3 regions of the Staphylococcus sp. 510 genome follow, and region 2 is predicted to be linked to each of the others. Evidence: riboswitches for the same ligand, from Rfam matches in the RefSeq annotation. Region 2 holds a riboswitch; each other region holds the start of a gene.
What was found. A riboswitch is a leader RNA that binds a small molecule or an ion and turns the genes downstream of it on or off. The one in region 2 is predicted to bind S-adenosylmethionine.

Region 1 (4,611 bases), on a different contig from region 2:
TGTTATGATCAGATTAATTAAAACGAAAAGAAAAACGATAATAATGAGATAACTAGGGAGTTGGACCGTCATTTGGCGGATACTTTCTTCAAGCATCTGTCTGTAATCAGCATCTGCTCCACTTGTTAATAACATGTTATGAACGGTTTCTTTAACAGGGTTAACTAATGCGGCTGCTCTTGGGATTTTATCAAATACTTGTAATAACATGAATCCTATCAATGTCATTAAACTTAGAGATACCGTTGTTACATATAAAATTCTTTCTTTTGTTGCTCTTTCCTTAAGTAATTGTCCAATGATTAAACTCGTTAAAATCACTAAAACCATTATACTTAAGACGAATGTATTACCTAATAATGTTGTAATTATAACTGTTACTAAGGCACTAATTCCAAATGACTGAATAGATTTGTTCCATAATACGACACCTGGGATTGTTGCAAATAAACATAAAATTAAGCCGAGAATAGGTAATACATGTGTTACTAAAGCGACTATCACTAATGCTAATGTACCTATAATAGTTGCTTTAGGTTGTATTTTTGAAAACACACACGCCACTCCCATACTTTTTTTGACTATAATTACCATTTTAACCTCTTTGAAAAAAATAAACAATAAAGTACTACTGATATTTATGTCGGTCAATTCCAGCAGTACTTTAGAGTGAAATAATCTATAGTTTTTACAAATTTTTAATTAAAATTCATTACGATAAACCTTTTAAAAGCAAGCATAGTAATATGAAAATCAAATCATTATTAAAAGTAGAATTGGAAATATGGCAATTAAATTAATTAGATTAATAAAACTACTTTTTAAAACAAATTCTTTCTTAGTTAATAAATACATAATTAATGAAAATATAAGTAAAACACAACTAATAAATAGGAAATATCTACATATATCTAATCCCTTTTCAGATAGATTATTGAAGTTGAATATTATTAATGATGCTATAACTATATAATTCAATGCATTTAATATAATTATCAATTGTTTCATCTCATAGTCACCTATTTAATTTCTCGATTTGTATTCTCTTTATATACTATACTTTTAAAATCGATATTCAACCTTATAAAATTAACGTTAGAACATGGTTTTAGTCATTATCGTCGAATATGTTTCGCATTTAAAAAGTGATATAAATTAGGTGCCCAATCTTCAAAATTAAGTAAGAAACCATCGTGCCCCACATTATCTGGTACAAAAAAGTGTCGATGATATTTAAAACGTTGCCCTGTCGCTAATACTTGATCATCTGGATACAACAAATCATCTATGAATCCCATCGTTAATACCTTTGTGTCTAATGAGTTAAATACCTCATCAACATCATCTCTACCTCTATCAATATTATGACTATCTAAGACGTCCAGCAGTGTTAAATAACATGATAAATCAAATGATTCTTTGAACTTATTACCTTGATGTTGTTGATAACTAACTACCTCTTCAGGCGTGAAGCGTTGCTCATAACTTTTAGAAGAACGATAAGTTAAAAATCCTAATTGTCGGGCAATACTTAAACCTTCTTTACCTCCGATATGAATCGCTTGTCTAGCAATCTCATTAAAGGCACAACTGTACGATGATGTTTTATCTGTAGCAGCAAGTATGACCGCTTTATCCACTTGGAATCGTCGGTTATAAAGTAATTCTAGTGCTTGCATACCTCCTAGACTACCACCGATTAAAATATCTATTTTATTAAATCCTAGTGCTTCTATCCCCTTCTCAAGTGCACGTACGATATCTCTTAATGTTAAATGATCTGGAAAATGTGGATCATTATGCTTTGAACTTGAACCAAATGGACTCCCTATCACGTTGAATGTTAAAAATTGATAATCATTAATAGGCATATATCCGCCATCAATAATTTCACGCCACCAACCTGGATGTTCATCTGTACCATATGTAAGATGATTGCCAGTTAGTGCATGGCAAACTAATGCTAATGGTTGTCCAGGAAAACCTACATGTTCATATTTTAATTTTAAGTTTTGTATCGTTTCTCCAGACTCTGTCGTGAATTGGCCTAATTCTAATGTATCAACTGTATAATTCGACATATATGAATCCATCCTCCTTTAAATAAAAAAAGCTTCTTACTCTATGAAAAGTAAGAAGCGGTTCAGTACTTATCATTCGAGTGCTCGTTGGTTTTAGCACCGTACTCGTATTCTTTGTAGCCGGTTGCTGAAGCGTCTATGGGCCAAGTCCCTCAACTTCTCTGAATAAGATTTTATGATTAAGTTTTGAATAAATACATTAATTATCTAAATTTTCTAACTACTTGAATTTTAACTAACTCCATCACGAAATTCAATATGTAGACCTTGATTTCTATAGAAAGAATCTCAACAGAGCGATAAATGCAATACCACCTAAAATCGTCCAGGTTAGACTTCTCGTATAGATGGCTAATAATATAGTTGGTATTAATGCAATAATGAATGGCACATTGAGTGTATAGCCTACACTACCCTCATGTTGTTGAATCAAACCGTCCAAGACGAGCGCTGTAAAAAGTGTAATTGGAATAAAGGATAACCATCGAATCAAAACGTCAGGTAAATTCACTCGTGAAATCATCATAAATGGAATCACTCTAACTAAAATCGTAACAATACCACATAGAATAATAATGATTAACATATGTTGATCTGTCATCATCTGTCCATCACCACCCCTAATGTAGAAGCGACAACCGCAGATATAATAATCGCTACATATGAAGGCATAACAAAGCTTAACGTTAACATCATCACAATGACACATAGAATAAGCACAAGATAGATGTTGATCTTAGACTTTTTAACAGATTCAAATTGAGCAATACCTAAAAATACAAACATAGCCGTAATCGCAAAATCTAATCCTAACATCTCTGGATTCGAAATATATTTGCCGAATATAGCACCAACTACACAAGAAAAGGTCCAAAACAAATATGCTGTAATGTTTAAACCATGCAACCAACGATCGTTAATTGGCTCACCTTTTAAATAAGGTGTGATGGCTACACCAAATGTTTCATCGGTCACTAAAGAACCAAGTCCAATTCGATTCCATAAACTATAAGACTTAAAATTAGGTGCTAACGTCATACTTAATAAAAACATACGTGAATTAACAATAAACGTTGTCAACACTATCGCTGTTATCGGTGTTCCAGCTATGACTAACGCACATATAATAAATTGCGCCGCACCAGCATAAATAATTAAACAAAGTAATATAATTTCTAATAAACTAAACTTTTGAGATGCAGCAACAATACCGAATGAAATACCAACACCTGCATATCCTAATAATGTTGGAATACATTCTTTAACACCTTGTCTAAATGTGAGATGGGTCATCTTGCCTCCCCTTTCTAGTACCAAATGCATTTACGTTTAAATAATAAACTCAAGTCTAATATACAATGATGAAAACGGCAATCACTTTAGACGTCGGTATGTGTGACGTAAGACAACCATCGGTTTAAAAACGTCGCAACTAAAGCGTTTATAATATGACAGAATTTTCCGTAAACAATTAGACGTCCCCTCTATTTTTGCATCTAAATTTTACTTAATGACCCTCCCCTACCCTCTTACTTTTGATTATTCGCATAAAAAATACGCGGCAATGATGGCTCTTCATTACCGCGCATTGTATAGCTATTTATTCGCTAACAATCTAAATTATTTAGTTGGCTTTTGAATATGAGTTTTACCACCCATGAATGGTACTAAGGCTTCAGGGATTGTTACTGTACCATCTTCATTTTGGTAGTTCTCAACGATTGCTGCGAATGTACGACCTACAGCTAAACCACTACCGTTTAACGTATGCGCTAATTCAGGTTTAGCTGCATTATCACGTTTGAAACGGATATTGGCACGTCGTGCTTGGAAGTCAGTACAGTTTGAACATGAACTGATTTCTTTGTAGTCGTTATAGCTTGGTAACCATACTTCTAAGTCGTATGTTTTACTAGCACTGAAACCAATGTCTCCAGTACATAAGATAACACGACGATATGGTAATCCTAATTCTTCTAAGATTGCTTCAGCGTTTGTAGTCATTTCTTCTAAAGCATCCCAAGAATCTTCAGGTTTTTCAAAGCGTACCATTTCAACTTTGTCGAATTGGTGTAAACGAATTAAACCTCTTGTATCTCTACCAGCTGAACCCGCTTCACTACGGAAACATGCAGATTGTCCAGTGAATTTTTCAGGTAAGACACCTGGTTGGATGATTTCATCACGATAGAAGTTTGTTAAAGGTACTTCAGCAGTTGGAATTGTATATAGTCCTTCTTTTTCTACTTTAAATAAATCTTCTTCGAATTTAGGTAATTGACCAGTACCATACATTGTATCAGCGTTAACTAATTGAGGTACCATCATTTCAGTGTAACCATGTTGTGTTGTATGTTTCGTAATCATGTAGTTCATTAATGCACGTTCTAATTGTGCACCGTCTCTTGTTAGATAAACGAAACGTGCACCAGAAATTTTAGCGGCACGATCGAAGTCAGCCATTTTAAGATCTTCTACGATATCCCAGTGTGCTTTCGCTTCGAAATCAAATTCACGTGGTGTACCCCAT
Region 2 (4,611 bases):
TGATTAACATCTGGATAACCTTGGGTATATGACAACATATACAAATTGAGGAGATGAATTTAAAATGTCAGCACAAGATCCTAGAAATAAATTCAAATCAACAGACTATGAAAAACAAGAGCAGCCACTTCCAGGCTTGCAAAGTCAATTAACGCCTGAACCAGATTGCGGTGAGACATCATACGTCGGACACGGGCGATTAAAAGGATATAAAATGTTAGTCACAGGTGGCGATTCTGCCATTGGACGCGCAGCAGCTATTGCTTATGCTAAAGAAGGCGCAGATGTTGCGATTAATTATCTTCCAAGTGAAGACAAAGACGCACAAGACGTTAAACAAGTGATTGAAGAAGCGGGACAAAAAGCAGTGCTAATACCTGGTGATATACGTGATGAACAATTTAACTATGACATGGTCGAAGAAGCACATCAACAGCTTGGTGGACTTGATAATGTAACATTAGTCGCTGGACATCAACAATACCATGATGATATTCGAGGATTTGATACTCAATCATTTAAAGAGACATTTGAAACCAATGTATATCCAATATTTTGGACAGTACAAAAAGCATTAGAGTATTTACAACCTGGGGCATCAATTACTACAACGTCATCTGTTCAAGGATATAATCCAAGCCCTATCTTACACGACTATGCCGCCTCAAAAGCTGCCATTATCTCATTGACGAAAAGTTTATCAGAAGAGCTTGGCGCAAAAGGTATTCGTGTCAATTGTGTGGCACCAGGACCATTTTGGTCACCTTTACAAATTACTGGTGGACAACCACAACGTAATATTCCGAAATTCGGTAAAAATACACCACTTGGCCGTGCAGGTCAACCTGTTGAACTATCAGGAACATATGTACTTTTAGCATCTGAAGAATCAAGTTATACAACCGGACAAGTCTTCGGTGTGACAGGCGGCATTCAAATTAACTAATGAATAGCAGTTGGTCGATAAAGTGTTAATACTTTATCGACCATTTTTTTGTGACAAATTATATGATAACTATATCCAATTTTATTATGAATTTGGAATAAAAATATGTTTAATGTAAAATAAAAATATAAAATTATTAACCTTTTTAATGAATGGAATTTAATTAAAGAATACAGATATATCTAAGGGATAGGTAATTTATACGACAAATTGCAATAGAAATCTTATATCTAAAGGAGGTAATAACATGGTGAAAGATACGTTTATAAGGATTGCTCCGTTCATAATAGGTATAATCGCTATAGTTGTATTTTCGTTATTTACTACGAATCAATGGTTTTTAATCATTTTAATACTTTTATTTGCGCTTACCAATGCATTAAAAAATCTGTATTTTGTTAATAAAAATATTAAAAATCATATCATATGGATTAATAAAACAATCGACCGGTTATTAGGTATTATTATCGGTTGTTTATGGATTGTATTTTTTATGATGATATTATTTCAACAAAATTATACATGGATTACTTTCTTAATTGTATTGGTAACTATGACGTTTGTTTTTTATATAGAAACTAAATTACAAATTGATGATGATACGCAAAGGAAAAACCATCGAGATTATAAAGTGATCTCTCAACAACGTGAACGACAATTTAAAATACTGATGATTAGTATGACAACCATTTCTATTATTTTAATGATGGTATCACTTTATTTAAAATGGTGGGTCGCCTTTGGTATAGCTATTGCAATGTTATTCGTAGTTGCTGTTGCATTAATTATTTATGAAAAATATTTTACGACGAAGTTTTAATTTATGATTGACGTCATAGGAATTATCTTGTAACGTAAACGTTAAATATGAATCACTTATCAAGAGAAGTGGAGGGACTGGCCCTATGAAGCTTCGGCAACATTGAATCATGTGCCAATTCCAGTAACCTATCTAGGTTTGAAGATAAGGGGATAATCGTTGTAGATGGACCTCTTTTCTTTATCATAAAGAAGAGAGGTATTTTTTGTAAGGAAGTAGGTCTAATGATGAAAGAAACTAAAAAGGGTAATGCTTGGGCGTTATTTCCGTTATTATTATTTATGTTGTTATTTTTAGGTGTAGGTATCATCTCGGGTGATTTCACGACGATGCCGTTAAATGTTGCGATAACGATTACAGTAATCGTTGCTTTGTTGATGAATCGCAAAGAAAAATTTGCCACTAAAGTTGAAGTGTTTACTAAAGGTGCAGGTCATTCAAATATTATTTTAATGATGCTTATCTTTATTTTAGCAGGCGCATTTTCTACGACTACAGAGAAAATGGGTGGTGTGACTTCTACTGTAAATTTGGGATTGTCTCTCATCCCTGAAAATTTAATTATAGTAGGTTTATTTATCATTTGTATGTTTGTTTCTATTTCAATGGGAACATCAGTAGGCACAGTAGCAGCTATTGCACCAGTAGGATTTGGATTTGCACAAGCTACAGATGTATCTGCAGCTTTAGCTATGGCTACAGTTGTTGGTGGCGCTATGTTTGGAGATAATCTTTCTATGATTTCTGATACTACGATAGCGGCTGTACGTACACAACATACGAAGATGAAAGATAAATTTAAAGTAAACTTTAGAATTGTTTTGCCAGGTGCGATATTAACCATAGTTGTACTATTTTTCCTAACAAATGGAATTTCCATGGATCATTCTAAAAGTTATGATTTCCAATTAGTTAAAGTCATTCCGTATTTATTGGTGTTGATACTAGCGCTAGTTGGTGTCAATGTGATTATCGTCCTTATTGGTGGGACAGTTTTATCTGGAGTCATTGGCCTTATTGATGGCTCATTTGGTTGGAAAGGATTACTAAGTGCTGTATCTAAAGGAATTATAGGTATGGAAGATATTGCTATGATTGCCTTATTAATTGGTGGTTTAGTAGGACTTATTCAACATAATGGCGGTATAGATTGGTTGTTAAATGTAGTCAGAGGTCGCGTGAAATCTAAACGAGGAGCTGAAATAGGCATTGCCAGTTTAGTAAGTGTGGCAGATATTGCAACAGCTAATAATACTATTTCAATCATTATGTCAGGACCATTAGCTAAAAATATTGCAGATGAATATGATGTTGATCCACGTAAATCAGCTAGTATTTTAGATATATTTGGTGGGTGTTTCCAAGGCTTATTACCATATAGTCCTCAAGTGATTTCAGCTGCAGGAGTAGCGGGCATCTCACCATTCTTACTCGTTCCTTATAGTATTTATCCTATCATGCTTGGTGTATGCGGATTGATTGCTATTTTAATTGGTTATCCAAAATTAAAAAACAAAGCATAAAACGATTATAAACTGAGACGATTTAGTCTCGGTTTTTTAATTGATAAATAGAACAGTACAGAGAAAATGTTTCAAGTCAGCGTTTTAATGGTAAACTAGACTAAATGTGTAGAAGCGCAATCTTTTTTAATGTATAAATGTTTGGAAGTTTGAACAAATACGTTAAAATAGTATTAAGAGTGAAAGTAGGTGACTGAAAGTGGCAAAGTATAATGTGGAAAATGAATATGTAGAAATTGATATTGAACGTTTATTAAAATATTCACCAGAAACAATTTATGAAGCTTGGACGAAAGAAGATATTCTCAAACAATGGTTTATGACGTCGAAACGTACGAATAAATCATTTGAAGCTGATGTCCAAGAAGGTGGTAAGTATCGTATCGTTGATAGTAGAAATGGTAAACAAAATATTATCGAAGGTACATACGAAGAATTAGTCATGGATGAATTTATTAAAATGACAATAGGTATGCCAGGCTTAAGTAACGAGGAGGATATTATAGAAGTAGAATTCTTCGAACGTGAATCAGGTGGCACCCAAATGTTCTTCTATTATCAATCATATATGGAACGTGAAAGAAGATTAACCAATCTTGAATACAAACAGAAAAAGAAAGAATACCATGATTCAACTGCGCATGGATTTGAACTTATGTTTGACAAAATGAATGCAGTATTAGAAGAAATTGAAGAACAGAAAAATAATTAATTTGAATTAATCAATAGTAATATATAAGCCAGTAAATGAATTTAAGAAAGTTCATTTACTGGCTTTTTATCTTTATAGACAAAATGATTATTTGAGTTCACCTTTTTCTTTCCGTTCATTATATTTTCTGAGTAGTGTTTCAAAGAAAATATGATAACTAATAAAACTTGAATAATCAGTGCCATCATTTAAATAGAATGTATTACTAGATACATACACATTATAATTTGCTTGTTGGGCTAACGTATTATCTTTCATCGTTGTGACTGAGATAAAATATTTTTGTCTCAATTGCAATAGCTGTGTTACTTCTTTTAATTGATAAGTTTCACCAGATAGCGAAATGATAAAGAAAAGGTCTTGCGGTACGGTTTTGTTTAAGACCATTTTTAATTCGTGTTCATCATAAAGAATAATGATGTTTTTATGCATTGTTAATAATATTCTTTGTGCTTCTTCAGCCACATTGATTTGAGCTCTACCCGTTCCATATAAATATATCGTTCCAGCATCATTCATTTTATTAGTTAGTAGCTCATAATCTATACGATCTAAATAATTAAATGTATTTTCAATTTCCTGTCTAAATGATTCGATAGAGTCAGAAGGT
Region 3 (4,611 bases), on a different contig from region 2:
TTAAATGATGTCACTGAACTTATACGCATATTACATTCAAAATATCCCTACACGTTTATACATATGATTGGATTTTCTCGTGGTGGGTTGCAAGGCTTGCTAACATTTCAAGATTTACCAGTTGATAGTTATATCATTTGGGGTGGTGTTTCTGATATACATTTAATGTATGAAGAGCGTGTGGATTTAAGAGGGATGTTGAGAAGAATGGTAGGACATCCTAAAAAAGATCATGAAGCATATGAAGTTAGAGAAGCGATACAATATATTACACCGCAAAGTCCACCGATTTTAATTGTACATGGTGGTAAAGATAAACAGGTAGGTATTCATCAAGCTTATTATCTAGAACGACAATTGAAAGATATTGGTGCACCTTATGATACATGTTATCAAATGGAAGAAGGACATGTACCTCGACCATTTGCTTTGCAAGAAACTTTAACGTATATACATAAATGGATGACTCAAATAGAAACAAACAAAAAATAGCGCAGCAGATTTAAATCTGCCGCGCTTTTACTTTTATTTATTGAAAGCACCTTTGTCAGAAATATGTTCCACTTCAGGGCCGAATTTTTTGAAGTTATCTTCAAATCGTTGGATAAGATCATTTGCTTGTGCTTTATATTTTTCAGCGTCGCTCCAAGCATTAATAGGATTTAAAATAGTTTTTGGTACATCTTCGATTTCAACTGGAATATTTAAACCAAATGTTGAGTCTTTTGTAAACTCTGCATCTTTTAATTTACCTGAGATAGCTTGGTTAACCATTTGACGTGTATAGTGTAAACTAATTCTTCTACCAACACCATATTTTCCGCCAGTCCATCCAGTGTTAACTAAATACACATCAACATCATGTTTATCAATTAATTCACCTAATAGGTCTGCATAAACAGTTGGATGAAGTGGTAAGAATGGTGCGCCGAAACAAGTAGAGAATGATGGTTCTGGTTCAGTTACACCACGTTCAGTACCTGCTAATTTAGACGTGAATCCACTTAAGAAATGATACATTGCTTGATCTTTAGTTAATTTTGAAATTGGAGGAATCACACCAAATGCATCTGCAGTTAAAAAGATAATCGTATTAGGATGTGCTGCTTTTGAAGGTAATACAATATTATCAATATGATGAATAGGGTATGCCGCTCTTGTATTTTCAGTGAATTTATTATCATCGAAATCAACAGTACCATCTTCTTTAACGACTGTGTTTTCTAGGATAGTGCCGTATTCAATAGCATCATAAATTTGTGGTTCTTTTTCTTTTGAAAGATTGATCGCTTTTGCGTAGCAACCACCTTCAATGTTGAACACACCATTTTTATTCCAACCATGTTCATCGTCACCGATTAATTTTCTTTCAGGATCAGCTGATAACGTTGTTTTACCTGTACCTGATAACCCAAAGAATAATGCGACATCGCCTTTTTCTCCTACGTTAGCAGAGCAATGCATACTCATAATATCTTGCATAGGTAATAAGTAGTTCATTACTGAGAAGATACCTTTTTTCATTTCACCAGCGTATTCTGTGCCACCGATTAAAATAACCTTATGCTTAAATGATACAATGACAAACGTTTCAGTTTTCGTACCATCAACTTCAGGATCAGCTTTAAAATGTGGTGCTGATACAATTGTAAAGTTAGGTTTGATTGATTTTGCTTCTTCTTTAGATTCAGGACGAATGAACATATTATGTGCAAATAAATTATGCCATGCTAATTCGTTAATGACAGTTAATTTTAAACGTGAATCTTTATCACTACCTGCGTAGCCGTTAAACACATATAGTTCATCTTTTTTACCTAAGTAATCTAATACTTTATTATAAAGTTTTAAGAATGTTTCTTCATCGATAGGTTGATTGACGTCTCCCCAATCTACATTATCTCTATATGAAGGTTCAGTAACGATAAACTTATCTTTTGGTGAGCGACCAGTATATTTACCAGTGCTTGCGTTAATAGCGCCTAATTCAGTAAGTTCACCTTCATTATTATCTAAGATCTTATTGTAAAGTTGAGTTGTTGATAGTTGAAACTTCGTTGATGGTTTTTCTAATAATTGTTTAATTTTTGTCGTTTCAGAGTATGTATCAATCGACATACTTAATCCCTCCAGATAGTTATAATGTAAGCCTTTACATTTCAATAGTATAACATATCAATTTAATTAATCCACCGTAAATTATTACTAAAATAACTTAAATCATAAATTGACATTAATTCTCTTATTAGGTAGTATTAATTTTAACGGATTCTCTTATCCTGAGTGGTGGAGGGACATGGACCCAATGAAACCCAGCAACCTCTTTTTACATATAAAAAGAAAGGTGCCAAACCGTTTGCAGACACATAATGTCTGAACGATAAGAGCGAATGGACGTATAAGAGCCTTCACTCTATCTAGGTAGTAGTAGAAGGCTCTTTTATTTAGCTCATATAAAAGAGAATTATCGTAATATATTTTAAAAGGAGCAAAACATGACTAACAATAAACGATTATTTACTTCAGAATCAGTAACTGAAGGACATCCAGATAAAATTGCTGATCAGGTATCTGATGCAATCTTAGACGAAATTCTTAAAGACGACCCTAATGCACGTGTCGCTTGTGAGACAACAGTGACAACCGGAATGGCATTAATTTCAGGTGAAATTTCAACAACGACATATGTTGACATTCCAAAAGTAGTAAGAGAGACAATTAAAGATATTGGTTATACACGTGCCAAATATGGTTATGATTCACAAACAATGGCGGTTTTAACTGCAATTGATGAACAATCACCAGATATCGCTCAAGGTGTTGATACAGCATTAGAATACCGTGATGATATTTCTGAAGAAGAAATTGAAGCAACTGGTGCAGGTGACCAAGGATTAATGTTTGGTTATGCTACAAACGAAACAGATACTTATATGCCGTTACCTATTTTCTTATCTCATCAATTAGCGAAACGTCTATCAGATGTACGTAAAGATGACATTATAGATTATTTACGTCCAGATGGTAAGGTTCAAGTCACTGTAGAATATGATGAAAATGATAAACCTAAACACATTGATACTATTGTTGTATCAACACAACACGCTGAAGATAAATCGTTAGAAGAAATTCAAAACGATATTAAAAAACATGTCATTTATCCAACTGTTCCAGAATCATTAATGGATGATAAGACGAAATTCTATATTAATCCTACAGGACGTTTTGTAATCGGTGGACCACAAGGGGATGCTGGATTAACAGGACGTAAGATTATTGTAGATACGTACGGAGGTTATGCACGCCATGGTGGTGGTTGCTTCAGTGGTAAGGATCCAACTAAAGTAGACCGTTCTGCTGCTTATGCTGCAAGATATGTAGCGAAGAATATTGTTGCTGCAGAATTAGCTGAACAATGTGAAGTACAACTTGCTTATGCTATTGGTGTAGCTGAACCAGTATCTATAGCTATTGATACGTTCGGGACAGGTAAAGTGTCTGAGTCTGAATTAGTAGAAGCAGTTAGAGCAAACTTTGATTTAAGACCAGCTGGTATCATTAAAATGTTAGATTTAAAACAACCTATTTATAAACAAACTGCTGCATACGGTCATTTTGGACGTACTGACATATTATTACCATGGGAAAAATTGGATAAAGTCAACGTTTTAAAAGATACGATTAACAAGGCTTAAACAAAATAGCATGTGAGATGTTTGAAATATAATAAGATAAATTGCGACAAGATGTCGAAAATGTCTTGATTATGTTTTATAATTAATTGTATTGATCATATAAAAGGAGCGTTGATGTGATGAGTTTATCTTCACCTATTGGTATAGGGTTAATTGTTGCAGTAGTTATTGCAATTATCTTTTTTGTACTATTTTTAATTGCATTAAATAGTAAGAAAAAGATTAAGCAACAAACAGAAGAAGAATACCAACAAAAAGAACAAAGTATAAAGGCATCTCATGAAGAAGCTTTGGAAAAAGAACGTATTGAGAATAAAAAGACAGTTACGAAACAAAAAGAAGATTATGAAGCTACAGTAAATAGTAAAGAAAGAGAAATTGATGCATTAAAGCTATTTTCTAAAAACCATAGTGAATATGTAACTGATATGCGATTAATTGGTATTCGTGAGCGTTTAGTCAATGAAAAACGTATTCGTCCTGAAGATATGCATATCATGGCTAATATTTTCTTACCGACAAATGAATTAAATAAGATTGAAAGAATTAGTCATCTCGTTCTTACACGTACTGGATTATATATTATTGATTCTCAATTATTAAAAGGTCATGTATATAATGGTATTAGTGGCGCTCAATTTTCTGAGCTACCAACAATGGAACAAGTATTTAATACGTTGGAATTAGATAAAGGAACGCCTCAAACATTAGTACTTGATCAAAATAGTGACGAAAAATCATTATCATTTATAAACTATTCAGATGAGATTCAACAAATACAGAATGTAGCTGGTGACTTACAAAGTAAATTAAATACTAAGTATACACCAACATCTATTCTTTACTTTAACCCTAAAAATGAAGGGGATGTTACTATTTCTAATTATGCTCAAAATAGTAATGTCAAAGTATTAGT

Region 1: it holds a riboswitch for S-adenosylmethionine, as region 2 does, so the genes downstream of both, metX (homoserine O-acetyltransferase MetX) here and AC2D8K_RS06610 (Na+/H+ antiporter NhaC family protein) in region 2, are expected to answer to the same signal.
Region 3: it holds a riboswitch for S-adenosylmethionine, as region 2 does, so the genes downstream of both, metK (methionine adenosyltransferase) here and AC2D8K_RS06610 (Na+/H+ antiporter NhaC family protein) in region 2, are expected to answer to the same signal.

Annotation. Positions count from the first base shown of each region.
Region 1 covers NZ_JBXVVK010000014.1:18,339-22,949, forward strand. Annotated here, with positions in the region: gene AC2D8K_RS10650 (YybS family protein) at 1-570, opposite strand, end outside; gene metX (homoserine O-acetyltransferase MetX) at 1,116-2,081, opposite strand; SAM riboswitch class I at 2,148-2,253, opposite strand; gene AC2D8K_RS10660 (AzlD domain-containing protein) at 2,356-2,685, opposite strand; gene AC2D8K_RS10665 (AzlC family ABC transporter permease) at 2,682-3,374, opposite strand; gene serS (serine--tRNA ligase) at 3,702-4,611, opposite strand, start outside.
Region 2 covers NZ_JBXVVK010000007.1:20,723-25,333, forward strand. Annotated here, with positions in the region: gene AC2D8K_RS06600 (SDR family oxidoreductase) at 65-946, shown strand; gene AC2D8K_RS06605 (hypothetical protein) at 1,194-1,766, shown strand; SAM riboswitch class I at 1,820-1,917, shown strand; gene AC2D8K_RS06610 (Na+/H+ antiporter NhaC family protein) at 1,994-3,289, shown strand; gene AC2D8K_RS06615 (SRPBCC family protein) at 3,489-4,001, shown strand; gene AC2D8K_RS06620 (MurR/RpiR family transcriptional regulator) at 4,089-4,611, opposite strand, start outside.
Region 3 covers NZ_JBXVVK010000009.1:115,892-120,502, reverse strand. Annotated here, with positions in the region: gene AC2D8K_RS08585 (alpha/beta hydrolase family protein) at 1-492, shown strand, start outside; gene pckA (phosphoenolpyruvate carboxykinase (ATP)) at 526-2,118, opposite strand; SAM riboswitch class I at 2,272-2,387, shown strand; gene metK (methionine adenosyltransferase) at 2,496-3,695, shown strand; gene AC2D8K_RS08570 (NERD domain-containing protein) at 3,815-4,611, shown strand, end outside.